Linked DNA regions of Sediminicoccus rosea. The main gene of each other region encodes a partner of the protein of the gene in region 2 in a complex. Links are inferred from orthologs where the notes say so. Each region holds a gene or a part of one and is shown on either strand. Other genes may lie near its edges.

Region 1 (3,601 bases), 1.3 Mb from region 2 along the record:
GAAGCCTGGTCAGCAGGGTACGCTGATCGGCCTCGGCCTGAACAAGATCAACCGCTCGCGCGAGCTGGAGGACACGCCCGCGGTGCGCGGCATGATCCGCAAGGTGGCGCATCTCATCAAGGTGGAGGGCTGATCGCGGCAACGCGGTCATTCCTTCAAAGGACATGGTCATGAAGCTCAACGAATTGCGTGACAACGAGGGCGCGCGGCCGAAGTTCAAGCGCGTCGGTCGCGGCATCGGCTCCGGCAAGGGCAAGACCTCCGGCCGTGGCGTGAAGGGCCAGAAGGCCCGCACGGGCGTCTCGCTGAACGGCTTCGAGGGTGGTCAGCTGCCGATCTATCGGCGTCTGCCCAAGCGCGGGTTCAAGAACATCTTCCGCCTGGAATACACGGCGCTGAACATCGGCACGCTGGACAAGGCGATCGCGGAGGGCAAGCTCTCCGCCGATGCCGAGATCACCGAGGCCGCGCTGCGCGAGGCCGGCATCGTGCGCCAGGGCAAGAAGTTCGCGGGCGTGCGCCTGCTGGGCCATGGCGAGATCAAGCGTGCGGTGAAGATCTCCGTCTCCGGTGCTTCGGCGGCCGCCATCGCGGCGGTCGAGGCGGCGGGCGGCACGGTCACGCTGCCTGTGGCGGAAGCCGCGGCGGAGTGATCCGCCGGCTTTCGCCAGGCGGCATGGACAGGTCTCAGGAGGTTTAGGGCATGGCGTCGGCCACGGATCAGCTCGCGAACAGCCTGAATTTCGGCGTGCTTTCGAAAGCGACCGAGCTGAAGAACCGCATCTGGTTCACGCTCGGCGCCCTCATCGTCTATCGGCTCGGCACCTATATCCCGGTGCCGGGGGTGGATGCGGCGGTCATGGGCGAGATGCTGCGCCAGCACGGCGGCGGCATTCTCGGCATGTTCGACATGTTCACGGGCGGTGCGCTGGGCCGGATGACGGTCTTTGCGCTGAACATCATGCCCTACATCTCGGCCTCGATCATCGTCCAGCTGATGACGGCGGCGATTCCCTCCTGGGAAGCGCTGAAGAAGGAAGGCGAGAGCGGGCGCAAGAAGCTCAACCAGTACACGCGCTACCTCACGCTGGTGATCGCCATCGTGCAGGCCTATGGCATTTCCGTCGGTCTGGAGGGGATTCGCGGCACGACGGGCTCCGCCGTGGCGGATCCGGGCATGGCCTTCCGCATCTCCTGCGTGATCACGCTGGTGGGCGGCACCATGTTCCTCATGTGGCTGGGCGAGCAGATCACCGCCCGCGGCGTGGGCAATGGCATCTCGCTCATCATCTTCGCCGGCATCGTGGCGAACCTGCCCTCGGCGCTGGTCTCCACGCTGGAGCTTGGCCGGACGGGCGCGCTCTCCACTTTCTTCATCATCTTCTTCCTGCTGGCGGCGCTGGGCACCATCGCCCTCGTGGTCTTCATGGAGCGCGCCCAGCGGCGCATTCCCGTGCAGTATCCGAAGCGCCAGGTCGGCAACCGCATGTTCGGCGGCGAGAACACCCATCTGCCGCTCAAGCTGAACACGGCGGGCGTCATTCCGCCGATTTTTGCCTCCTCGCTGCTGCTGCTGCCGGCCACGATCGCGGGCTTCAGCACGGACCGGACGGCGGACACCTGGCTGCAGAGCATGGCGAACCTGCTCGCCCATGGTCAGCCCCTCTACATGGGGCTCTACATGGCGCTGATCGTGTTCTTCGCCTTCTTCTACACCGCCGTGGTGTTCAACCCGACGGAGACGGCCGAGAACCTGAAGAAGTATGGCGGCTTCGTGCCCGGCATCCGCCCCGGCCAGCACACGGCGGATTATCTGGACCGCGTGCTGACCCGGCTGACGGTGGTGGGCGCCATCTACCTCTGCATCGTCTGCATCATCCCCGAGATCCTGATCTCGAACTATGGCGTCCCCTTCTACTTCGGGGGCACCTCGCTGCTCATCATCGTGACCGTCACGATGGACACGGTGGCACAGGTGCAGTCACATCTCTTCGCCCACCAGTACGAGGGCCTGATCAAGAAAGCCCGGTTGGGCGGTCGCGGCCCCAGGCCGCGGTAGGGAGAGACGCATGAACCTCATCCTCCTCGGCCCCCCCGGTGCCGGCAAGGGAACGCAGGCGAAGCTCCTGGAGCAGCGCTTCGGCCTGGTGCAGGTCTCGACCGGCGACATGCTGCGGGCCGAGGTGAAGTCGGGCTCCGCCATCGGGCTCGAGGCCAAGGCGATCATGGAACGCGGCGCGCTGGTGCCCGACTCGATCATCACCGCGATGATCGCCTCGCGCGTGAAGCAGCCGGATGCCGCCAAGGGCTTCATCCTGGACGGCTTCCCGCGCACCGCGCCCCAGGCGGCCGCGCTGGATGAGATGCTGCGCGAGAATGGCATGGTCCTCGACCATGTCATCGAGCTGAAGGTGGATGACGCGGCCCTGGTGGAGCGGATTTCCGGCCGTTTCACCTGCGCGAGCTGCGGCGAGGGCTATCACGACAAGTTCAAGCAGCCCAAGGTGGCCGGCGTCTGCGATGCCTGCGGCGGGACCGAGTTTACCCGGCGCGCGGATGACAAGGCAGAGACGGTGGGCGCGCGGCTCGCGGCCTATCACAGCCAGACGGCGCCGCTGCTTCCCTATTATGCCGCGCAGGGCAAGCTGCGCAGCGTGGATGGCATGGCGGACATGTCCGACGTGACCATCGCTTTGACGAGGATTCTTTCGCCGACGGCTTGACGCGGGGACAGCCTTGGTTCTATGTGCGCGCCTCTCACGGGCGCGGCGTGTCTCCAGGGCACTCTTCGGCCGCGTTTTGTTTTGCCTGTCCAGTCTAGGCGCGGTTCGCCAGGGCAGGGTGTCGGGGTTTGAAAATTTCGCCGTAAGGCCGGGCATCCGGAACCGCGGTAACCATTGGACGGGCCCTCCCGGGGGCCACAGGAGCTTGAACGTGGCGCGTATCGCTGGCGTGAACATCCCCACCAACAAGCGCGTGGTGATTTCGCTGCGCTATATCTACGGCATCGGCCCGCAGAACGCGGTCGCGATCTGTGAGCAGGTGGGGATTCCGGCCGAGCGCCGCGTGAACCAGCTGACCGACGAAGAGATCGTGAAGCTGCGCGAGGTGATCGACCGCGACTACCGTGTGGAGGGTGACCTCCGCCGCGAAGTGGCGATGAACATCAAGCGCCTCATGGATATGGCCTGCTACCGCGGCCTGCGGCATCGCCGTGGCCTCCCGGTGCGCGGCCAGCGCACGCACACGAACGCGCGCACGCGCAAGGGCAAGGCCGTGGCCATTGCCGGCAAGAAGAAGGTGACGAAGTAAGATGGCTCGCAGCCCCGGCGGTTCCCGCCCGAAGAAGAAAGAGCGCAAGAACATCAGCTCCGGCGTGGCGCATGTTCTCGCGACCTTCAACAACACCATCGTGACCATCACGGACGCCCAGGGCAATTCCATCGCCTGGTCCTCCTCGGGCTCGAAGGGCTTCAAGGGCAGCCGCAAGAGCACGCCCTATGCCGCCCAGATGGCCGCCGAGGACGCCGGCATGAAGGCCCGCGAGCATGGCATGGAGACCGTCGAGGTGATGGTCTCGGGCCCCGGTTCGGGCCGCGAG
Region 2 (8,150 bases):
GTCTCGGCCCAGGCCAGCAGCCCCTGCCCCGCCTCGCGCGCCAGCCCGCGCCCCCAGAACTTGCGGCCGACCCAGTAGCCGAGCTCGGGCAGCGCGCCGCGCTTGAGGGTGAGGCCGATGCAGCCCACCAGCGCACCGTCCTGCGTGATGGCGAGGTGATAGGCATCGCCCGAATCGATCTGCTCGCCGGCCGAATCGATCCATTCGCGCGCCAGCTCCTCCCGGTAGGGGAAGGGCACGCGGGCGAGGTTTCCGGCGACGGAATAGTCATTCACCAGCCGGGTGACGGCGGGCGCATCCGCCGGCACCAGGCGGCGCAGCACGAGCCGCGCCGTGGCGATGGGAAGCTCAGCTGCGGTAGCTGCCATTGATGTCGATGTATCCATGCGTGAGATCGCAGGTCCAGACGCGCGCCTTCCCGCGCCCGAGGCCGAGATCCACGGTGATCTGCACGTCGCGGCCCTTCATGTGGGCCACCACCGGCGCCTCGTCGTAATCCGGGATCACGCCGCCATCGCGCGCCATCCAGACGCCGCCGACGGCGATGGAGAGCTTGTCGCGATCCGCCGGCTCGCCCGCCTTGCCGACGGCCATGACGATGCGGCCCCAATTCGCGTCCTCACCCGCCACGGCGGTCTTCACCAAAGGCGAATTGGCGATGGCCATGGCGACGCGATGGGCCGACCTGGCCGAGACGGCGCCGGTCACGTCGATGGTGATGAGCTTCTGCGCCCCCTCGCCATCGCGCGCCACCATCAGCGCGAGTTCGTGCAGCACCTCATCCAGCGCGCGGGCGAAATCCTTCAGCATCGCGCCGCCTTCCGCCGGCACGCGCGGGTGCTTCGCCTGGCCGGTGGCGAACAGCAGCACCGTGTCGGAGGTGCTGGTGTCGCTGTCCACCGTCACGCAGTTGAAGCTCTTGGCATTGCCCTTGGAGAGCAGCTTCTGCAGCGCCTCGGCCGGGATCTTCGCGTCGGTGGCGATGAAGGAGAGCATGGTCGCCATGTCGGGCGCGATCATGCCGCTGCCCTTGGCGATGCCGCAGATGGTCACCGTCGCGTCACCGATCTTCGCCGTGCGGGTGGCGCCCTTGGGGAAGGTGTCGGTGGTCATGATGGCGCGCGCCGCGCCCTGCCAGGAATCGGCCTGGAGCTTGGCGACCGCGCCGGGCAGGGCGGCCAGCAGCACATCGGTCGGCAGGCGCTCGCCGATCACGCCGGTGGAGGCGATGAAGACCTCGCGCGGCTTGCAGCCGAGCAGGGCGGCGGTTTCCTTCGCCGTGCGCTCGCAGGTCTCGCGGCCGGCCTTGCCGGTAAAGACGTTGCTGTTCCCGGCATTCACCACCAGCGCGCGCGCCTTGCCGCCCTTGAGCGCGGCACGGCACCAATCCACCGGGGCGCCCGGGCATTTGTTCATGGTGAAGACGCCCGCCACCGTGGTGCCCGGGGCGAAGCGGAAGACCGTCATGTCCTCGCGCGACTTGTAGCGGATGCCGGCGGCGATGCTGGCGCATTCGGCGCCGGCGATGGCCGGCATCTCCGGCAGCGGCAAGGCGAGGGGCGAAACAGGGCCCGTCATGGTCTATCTCCGGGTGGCAGGGGCGGGGGCGGCGGGCCGGGCGGGTGCCGGCGGCTCGGCCTGGATGGCGGGGGCGGGCGGCGCGGGCGGCTCCACGCGCTCAATGCGGCTCGCGGCGCGGATGCGCTGGACGGCGGCCAGCACCTCCTCCTCGACCAGCGCCTGGCGCAGCGTGTCGCGGCTCTCCTCGAAGGTCGGCCCGCTGGAGGTGCGGCGCTCCTCCACCTTGATCACGTGCCAGCCGAACTGGGTGCGGACCGGGGCCGGGCTGACCTGGCCGGGCTGCAGCGCGAAGGCGGCGGCTGCGAATTCGGGCACCATGTCTCCCTGGCGGAAGAAGCCGAGATCGCCGCCATTGCGGGCCGCGGGATCGGTCGAGCGGCGGCGGGCCACCTCCTCGAAATTCGCGCCGCGCTGGATCTCGGCCAGGATGGCGCGGGCATCGGCCTCGTTCGCCACCAGGATGTGGCGGGCGCGGACCTCCTGCTCGGCCGAGCGGTTGGCGGCGTCTCGCTCGTAGCGGGCGCGCAGCAGGTCCTCCGTCACGCGGGGCAGCACCTCGCGGCGCAGCAGGGCGTCGCGCAGCTCATTCTCCTCGGCGAGGCGCACGCGGCGGCGGATCTCGGGGTCCTGGTCCAGGCCGGCGGTGCGGGCGGCGGCGACCATGGCGCGGTCGGTGATGGCGCGGTCCAGCAGCTGCTCGAAGACCTGGGGCGGCAGCATGGTGCGCAGCAGGGCGGGCGGCACGCTGCGCAGCTCGGCCGGCATGGCCTCGGCGGCGGTGGCCATCACCTCGTCCAGGCGAAGATCCTCGCCATTCACCCGGGCGAGGACGGGGTTGCTGTCCTCGGCGGCCGCCGCGGGGGCGGGGGTTGCCGCAGGGGCCGGCGCCGCGGCCGGGGGGCGGGCCGGAGCCGGCGCCTGGGCCAGGGCGGGGCCGGCGGCCAGCATCAGGGCGAGGGGAAGGGAAAAGCGGGACATCGGCGGGAATCCATCACGGGCGGCCCGACAATGGCCGATGCCCGCCCCCCCCACAACCCGGCCGGCCCCCTTTGGCACGTTGACCCGGGGGCAGGGGGACCTTACCTGTCAAAGTCCCAAAGCCGCCCCTTCCGTCGGCGGCGCCCGGAGAGAATCCACACCCCATGTTCGCTCGTCTTGCCCGTGCCATTTTCGGTTCCGCGAATGACCGTTCGCTGAAGCGTTTCCAGGCGCGCCTCCCCGCGATCAGCGCCTTCGAAGCGCCGCTTGCCGCGCTGTCGGACGAGGCGCTGCGCGGCAAGACCGCCGAGTTCCGCGCCCGGCTGGCCCAGGGCGCCGAGCTGGACAGCCTGCTCGAAGAGGCCTTCGCCGTGGTGCGGGAGGCCGCGAAGCGTGTGATCGGCCTGCGTCATTTCGATGTGCAGATGATCGGCGGCATGGTCCTGAACGACGGCAAGATCGCCGAGATGAAGACCGGCGAGGGCAAGACCCTGGTCGCCACCCTGCCCTGCTACCTCAACGCGCTGCCCGGCAAGGGCGTGCATGTGGTGACGGTGAACGACTACCTGGCCAAGCGCGACGCCGAATGGATGGGCCAGGTCTATGGCTTCCTCGGCCTCACCACAGGCGTCATCGTCCAGGGGTTGAGCGATGACGAGCGCCGCGCGGCCTACGCCTGCGACATCACCTACGGCACCAACAACGAGTACGGCTTCGACTACCTGCGTGACAACATGAAGTACCGCCTGGAGGAGATGGTCCAGCGACCCTTCCACTATGCCATCGTGGACGAGGTGGACAGCATCCTGGTGGATGAGGCGCGCACGCCGCTTATCATCTCCGGCCCGACGGACGACACCTCCGACCTCTATCGCCGCGTGGACGCGGTCATGGCGGAATTCGTGAAGGACACGGAACGCTTCGAGAAGGACGAGAAGCAGCGCACCGTCGCGATGACGGAGAAGGGCGGCGAGGACATCGAGGCCATGCTGCTGGCCGCCGGCGTGCTGGAGGAGGGCAACCTCTATGACAGCCACAACGTCTCCATCGTGCACCATGTCAACCAGTCGCTGCGCGCGCATGTGCTGTTCAAGCGCGACGTCGAATACGTGGTCCGCAACGACAAGATCGTGATCATCGACGAGTTCACCGGCCGCATGATGGAAGGCCGCCGCTACAGCGACGGCCTGCACCAGGCGCTGGAGGCGAAGGAGGACGTGACCGTCCAGCCGGAGAACCAGACGCTCGCCAGCATCACCTTCCAGAACTACTTCCGCCTCTATCCCAAGCTCTCCGGCATGACCGGCACCGCCGCGACCGAGGCGGACGAGTTCGCCGAGATCTACAAGCTCGAAGTCGTCGAAATCCCGACCAACGTGCCCGTCGCGCGCAAGGACGAGGATGACGAGGTCTATCGGACCGCCATGGAGAAATACCAGGCGGTCATCAAGCTCATCGGCGAATGCCGGGAGCGCAACCAGCCCTGCCTCGTCGGCACCACCAGCATCGAGAAGAGCGAGCTGATCTCCAGCCTGCTCAAGCAGGCGGGCATCCCGCACAATGTGCTGAACGCGCGCTACCACGAGCAGGAGGCCGGCATCGTCGCCCAGGCCGGCCGCCCCGGCGCCGTCACCATCGCCACCAACATGGCTGGCCGCGGCACCGACATCAAACTCGGCGGCAACGCGGACATGCTCGCCAAGGCCGAGGTGCCCGAGGGGCATGGGCCGGAATATGACGCGGTCTATGCGCGCCACCTGGCGGAGGTTGCGGCGGCGCAGCCCATCGTGAAGGCGGCGGGCGGGCTCTTCGTCATCGGCACCGAGCGGCATGAGAGCCGCCGCATCGACAACCAGCTGCGCGGCCGCTCCGGCCGCCAGGGCGACCCGGGTGGCAGCCGCTTCTTCCTCTCGCTGGAAGACGACCTGATGCGCATCTTCGGCAGCGACCGCATGGGCGGCATGCTGACGAAGCTCGGCCTCAAGGAAGGCGAGGCCATCATCCATCCCTGGATCAACAAGGCACTGGAGAAGGCGCAGAAGAAGGTCGAGGCGCGGAACTTCGACACGCGCAAGAACCTGCTGAAATACGACGACGTGATGAACGACCAGCGGCGCGAGGTCTATGCCCAGCGCCGCGCCTACATGGATTCGACCGATCTCAGCGAGACCATCGCCGAGATGCGGCACGAGACCATCGGCGCCATGGTGGACAAGGCGATCCCCGAGAACGCCTATCCGGAGCAATGGGATCTGGAGGGCCTGGAGAAGCGCGTGCGCGACGTGCTGGGCCTCGACCTGCCCATCGCCGCCTATGCGAAGGAAGAGGGGATCGACGAGGTCCAGGTGCGCGAGCGCATCGAGGCCGCGGCCGACCAGGTGGCCGCCGCCAAGGCCGCCAATCTCGGCCCCGACTTCATGCGCATGGTCGAGAAGTCGCTGCTGCTGCAGCTCTTCGACCAGGTGTGGAAGGAGCACCTGCTCAGCCTCGATCACCTGCGCCAGGGCATCGGCCTGCGCGCCTATGGCCAGCGTGACCCGCTGAACGAGTACAAGCGCGAGGCCTTCGCGCTGTTCAACAACATGCTGGAAGACCTGCGCGAGCGTGTCACCTCGCTGCTGCTGCGCCTGGAGCTGACGGCCGATGCGCCGATCCCCGAGCCGCAGCCGATCCGCGTGACCGACATGCGCCACGCCGCACCCGATGCCGAACCCTATGAGATGGCGCCAATGCCGCCCGCCCCGGATTACGGCGCGGCGGCGATCGCCCGGCAGGAAACGCGCGTGATCTCCGAGGTGGACCCGAACGACCCCTCCACCTGGGACAAGACGCCGCGCAACGCGCCCTGCCCCTGCGGCTCGGGCAAGAAGTACAAGCACTGCCACGGACGGGCGTAGTCATCCGGCCTCCCGCGCCTCCAAGCGCCTGAGCCGGCCGAGGCGACGCTAGGCATCAACCGGGGATCGCCGCTAGGCTGCCGCTGGAGACAGGATCCAGCTGCCGCCGCATGAACGGGAAACCTGTGCGCGAGGGCGGCTGGCTGAGCCAGAAACACCCAAGAGGCAACGTCCCATGAATGGCGCCCAATCCCTCTTCAAGGCCTTGGTTGATGCAGGGATCACCACCTGCTTCGCCAATCCCGGCACATCCGAGATGCAGCTGGTCTATGAGATGGGGCTGGCGGATTCCGTGCGGCCCATCCTGTGCCTGCAGGAGGATGTGGTCACTGGCGCGGCCGATGGCTATGCGCGCATGGCAGGCAAGCCCGCCTTCACGCTGCTGCATGTCGGCAGCGGCCTCGCCAATGGCATCGCCATGCTGCACAACGCCGGGCGCGCCGGCACGCCGGTCGTCAATGTCGTCGGCGCGAACGCATCCTACCACCAGCCGAACTATCCCGAGCATGAGCTCGTAAACGGGCGCATCAGCGACCTGGCGCGTGTCGTCTCCCACTGGTGCCAGGAAGCACGCAGCGCGACGCAACTCGGCGAACTGGGCGCGGAGGCGGCGATGCTCGCCCGGACCGGCCAGGTCTGCACGATCATCGCGCCGACCAACCGGCACTGGGAAGATGCGAACCCGCCGCCCGCCCCCATGGTGCAGCCACGCCCCTCCTTCGCGGCGGAGGCGATCGCGCATGCCGCGGCGCTGCTGGCGAACGGGCGCAAGACCGGGCTCGTGGTCGGCAATGCGGCGCAGCACGGAGCCGCGCTCGAGAGCGCTGCCCGGATCGCGGCGCATTGCGGCGCGACGCTGCTGAGCGAGACCTTCGCGTCGAGCCATCTCGCGCGCGGTGCCGGTCGCCCGATGGTGGAACCGGTGCCCTACGAGTTCGAGATGTGCGTCCAGTTCCTCGCCGGCTTCGAGCAGCTGATCTTCGTGGGGGCTGCCTTCCCGGTCGCCACCTTCGCCTATCGCGGCAAGCCGGTGATGAAATCCCCCCCGGGCTGCGACCTGTTCGAGATGGCGAGTGCGCGGCACGACCTCGCGGCCGCGCTCGAAGCGCTGGAAGCCGCCTGTGGCGCCTCCGGCGCGCCATATCCGCGCCAGCCATCCTTCACGGGCGCGGCACCGACGGGGCCGCTCACCGCGTCCGCCATCGGCACCTCGCTGAGCCTGCTGATGCCGGAGGACGCCGTTCTGGTGGATGAGGCGGCGACCAATGCACCCTGGATCTTCGCCGCCACCAAGGGCGCGCGTCCGCACGATTACCTGAATCCCCTGAATGGTGGCGCGATCGGTGGCGGCCTGCCCATGGCGCTCGGCGCCGCCATCGCCTGCCCAGGCCGCAAGACCGTGCTGCTGCAGGCCGACGGCAGCGGCATGTATGCCGTGCAGGCGCTATGGACCATGGCGCGCGAGAAGACCGACGTGGTCATCATCCTGCTCAAGAATGACCGCTACAACATCCTTGGGCTGGAACTCGCGCGCGTGCGCGAGGGAGCGGCGAACGCCCGGATGGACTCGATGCTGAGCCTCGCCGATCCGGCGATCGACTGGGTGCCTGTCGCGGCGGGCCTGGGCGTGCAGGCGGTGCGGGCGGACAGCGCGGAGGGCTTCCACACGGCCTTCCAGGCCGCGATCGCGCGGTCCGGACCCACATTGATCGAATGCATCGTCCCGATCCCGGCGGAGTGGCGCCAGCTGGAGGAGCTGGTCCACACATCCCGCGGCTGAGCGGCCCTCCTCAGCGCGGCCCGCGCCGGCGGTTCATCGCGACCTCGTCCTCGTTCAGCTGGAAGCCGACCAGGATGCGGTAATCCTGCACGCGCCGGCCGCTTCCCACCGGGAAGGCGATGTCCACCGCCTGGGAGGTAACATTGGCCCGCGTGGTGTTCACGGCGAACTGGCCGTTCATGATGAAGCTCTGCCGGTTCAGCACCTCGTTGGTGCGGGCATCGAGCAGCGCGATGAACCAGGGCAGCTGGAAACCGCGCGAGGGGGCGGCTGGCCCACGCTCCACCTGGAAGCGGACGGCGATGCTCGAATCCAGCGTCTGGTCGCGTCGGCCGCGGCGGCAGCTGCCCTCGATGCCGGTGATGCGCGCATCCATCACCATGGTGGAATGATCCGGCTGGCTGTCGGCCTGGTAGCGCGTCAGGTCGGCCACATCGGCCGGCAGCGTCAGGCTTGGGCAGGGGACCAGCAGATCCTCCAGCCGCGGTCCGCCACAGCCCGCCACTGCAAGCCCGGCCGCGACCATCACACCCAGACCCAGACGCTTCATCATTCGTCCCCGCTCACGTCCCATCCGGCGCTCCGTCTGGCACCGATCCGCGCAAAGCGATAGTGTGGAGGGGTCGCAACCCGCCCCCGGAACCCCATCGCATGGCCGCCAAGCCCTCGCTTCATGTCATCCTTGCCGGCCCGCGCGGATTTTGCGCCGGGGTGGACCGTGCGATCAAGATCGTGGAGGAGGCGCTGAAGCGGCACGGCGCCCCGGTCTATGTCCGGCATGAGATCGTCCACAACCGCTTCGTGGTCGAGGCGCTGGAGCGCCAGGGCGCCGTCTTCGTCGAGGAGCTGGACGAAATCCCGGATGACGGCCAGCCCGTCGTCTTCTCCGCGCATGGCGTGCCGAAATCCATCCC

The links. Proteins that work in one complex are often made in the same cells at the same time.
Region 1: the proteins of secA (region 2) and secY are in contact, whole or in part, in a crystal structure (PDB 3DIN), measured with the Thermotoga maritima proteins. The link is inferred for Sediminicoccus rosea from one-to-one orthologs. Residues at the interface, in WP_004082002.1 of Thermotoga maritima: Glu261, Ala262, Arg263, Lys300, Ala301, Arg302, Thr303, Ile304, Ile305, Leu323, Tyr324, Asp325, Pro326, Val329, Ser330, Tyr333, Ile336, Lys340, Phe345, Val349, Glu363, Phe364, Tyr374, Ser375, Gly376, Gly377, Glu393, Ile395, Thr482, Ser483; in WP_004081795.1 of Thermotoga maritima: Glu108, Gly109, Glu110, Glu111, Ala236, Glu237, Arg238, Arg239, Ile240, Thr241, Ile242, Gln243, Tyr244, Ala245, Arg246, Arg247, Val248, Thr249, Gly250, Arg251, Arg252, Val253, Tyr254, Gly256, Ala257, Ser258, Thr259, Tyr260, Leu261, Pro262.

Annotation. Positions count from the first base shown.
Region 1 is NZ_CP137852.1:1,670,160-1,673,760, forward strand. Bases 1-2,881 are described here. They hold secY (preprotein translocase subunit SecY), read left to right. Parts: upstream 1-703; coding sequence 704-2,059; downstream 2,060-2,881. Other genes in these bases: rpmD (50S ribosomal protein L30), read left to right, coding at 1-133; rplO (50S ribosomal protein L15), read left to right, coding at 171-653; R9Z33_RS08025 (adenylate kinase), read left to right, coding at 2,070-2,723. In the rest of the region: rpsM (30S ribosomal protein S13), read left to right, coding at 2,935-3,312; rpsK (30S ribosomal protein S11), read left to right, coding at 3,314-3,601. UniProt on the Escherichia coli protein: The central subunit of the protein translocation channel SecYEG. Consists of two halves formed by TMs 1-5 and 6-10.
Region 2 is NZ_CP137852.1:384,033-392,182, reverse strand. The notes cover bases 2,362-5,656. They hold secA (preprotein translocase subunit SecA), read left to right. Parts: upstream 2,362-2,723; coding sequence 2,724-5,456; downstream 5,457-5,656. Other genes in these bases: R9Z33_RS01860 (acetolactate synthase large subunit), read left to right, coding at 5,632-5,656; R9Z33_RS01870 (peptidylprolyl isomerase), read right to left, coding at 2,362-2,559. In the rest of the region: 8-oxo-dGTP diphosphatase MutT, read right to left, coding at 1-368; bifunctional glutamate N-acetyltransferase/amino-acid acetyltransferase ArgJ, read right to left, coding at 349-1,578; more of R9Z33_RS01870, read right to left, coding at 1,582-2,361; more of R9Z33_RS01860, read left to right, coding at 5,657-7,236; R9Z33_RS01855 (hypothetical protein), read right to left, coding at 7,247-7,786; ispH (4-hydroxy-3-methylbut-2-enyl diphosphate reductase), read left to right, coding at 7,888-8,150. UniProt on the Escherichia coli protein: Required for protein export, interacts with the SecYEG preprotein conducting channel.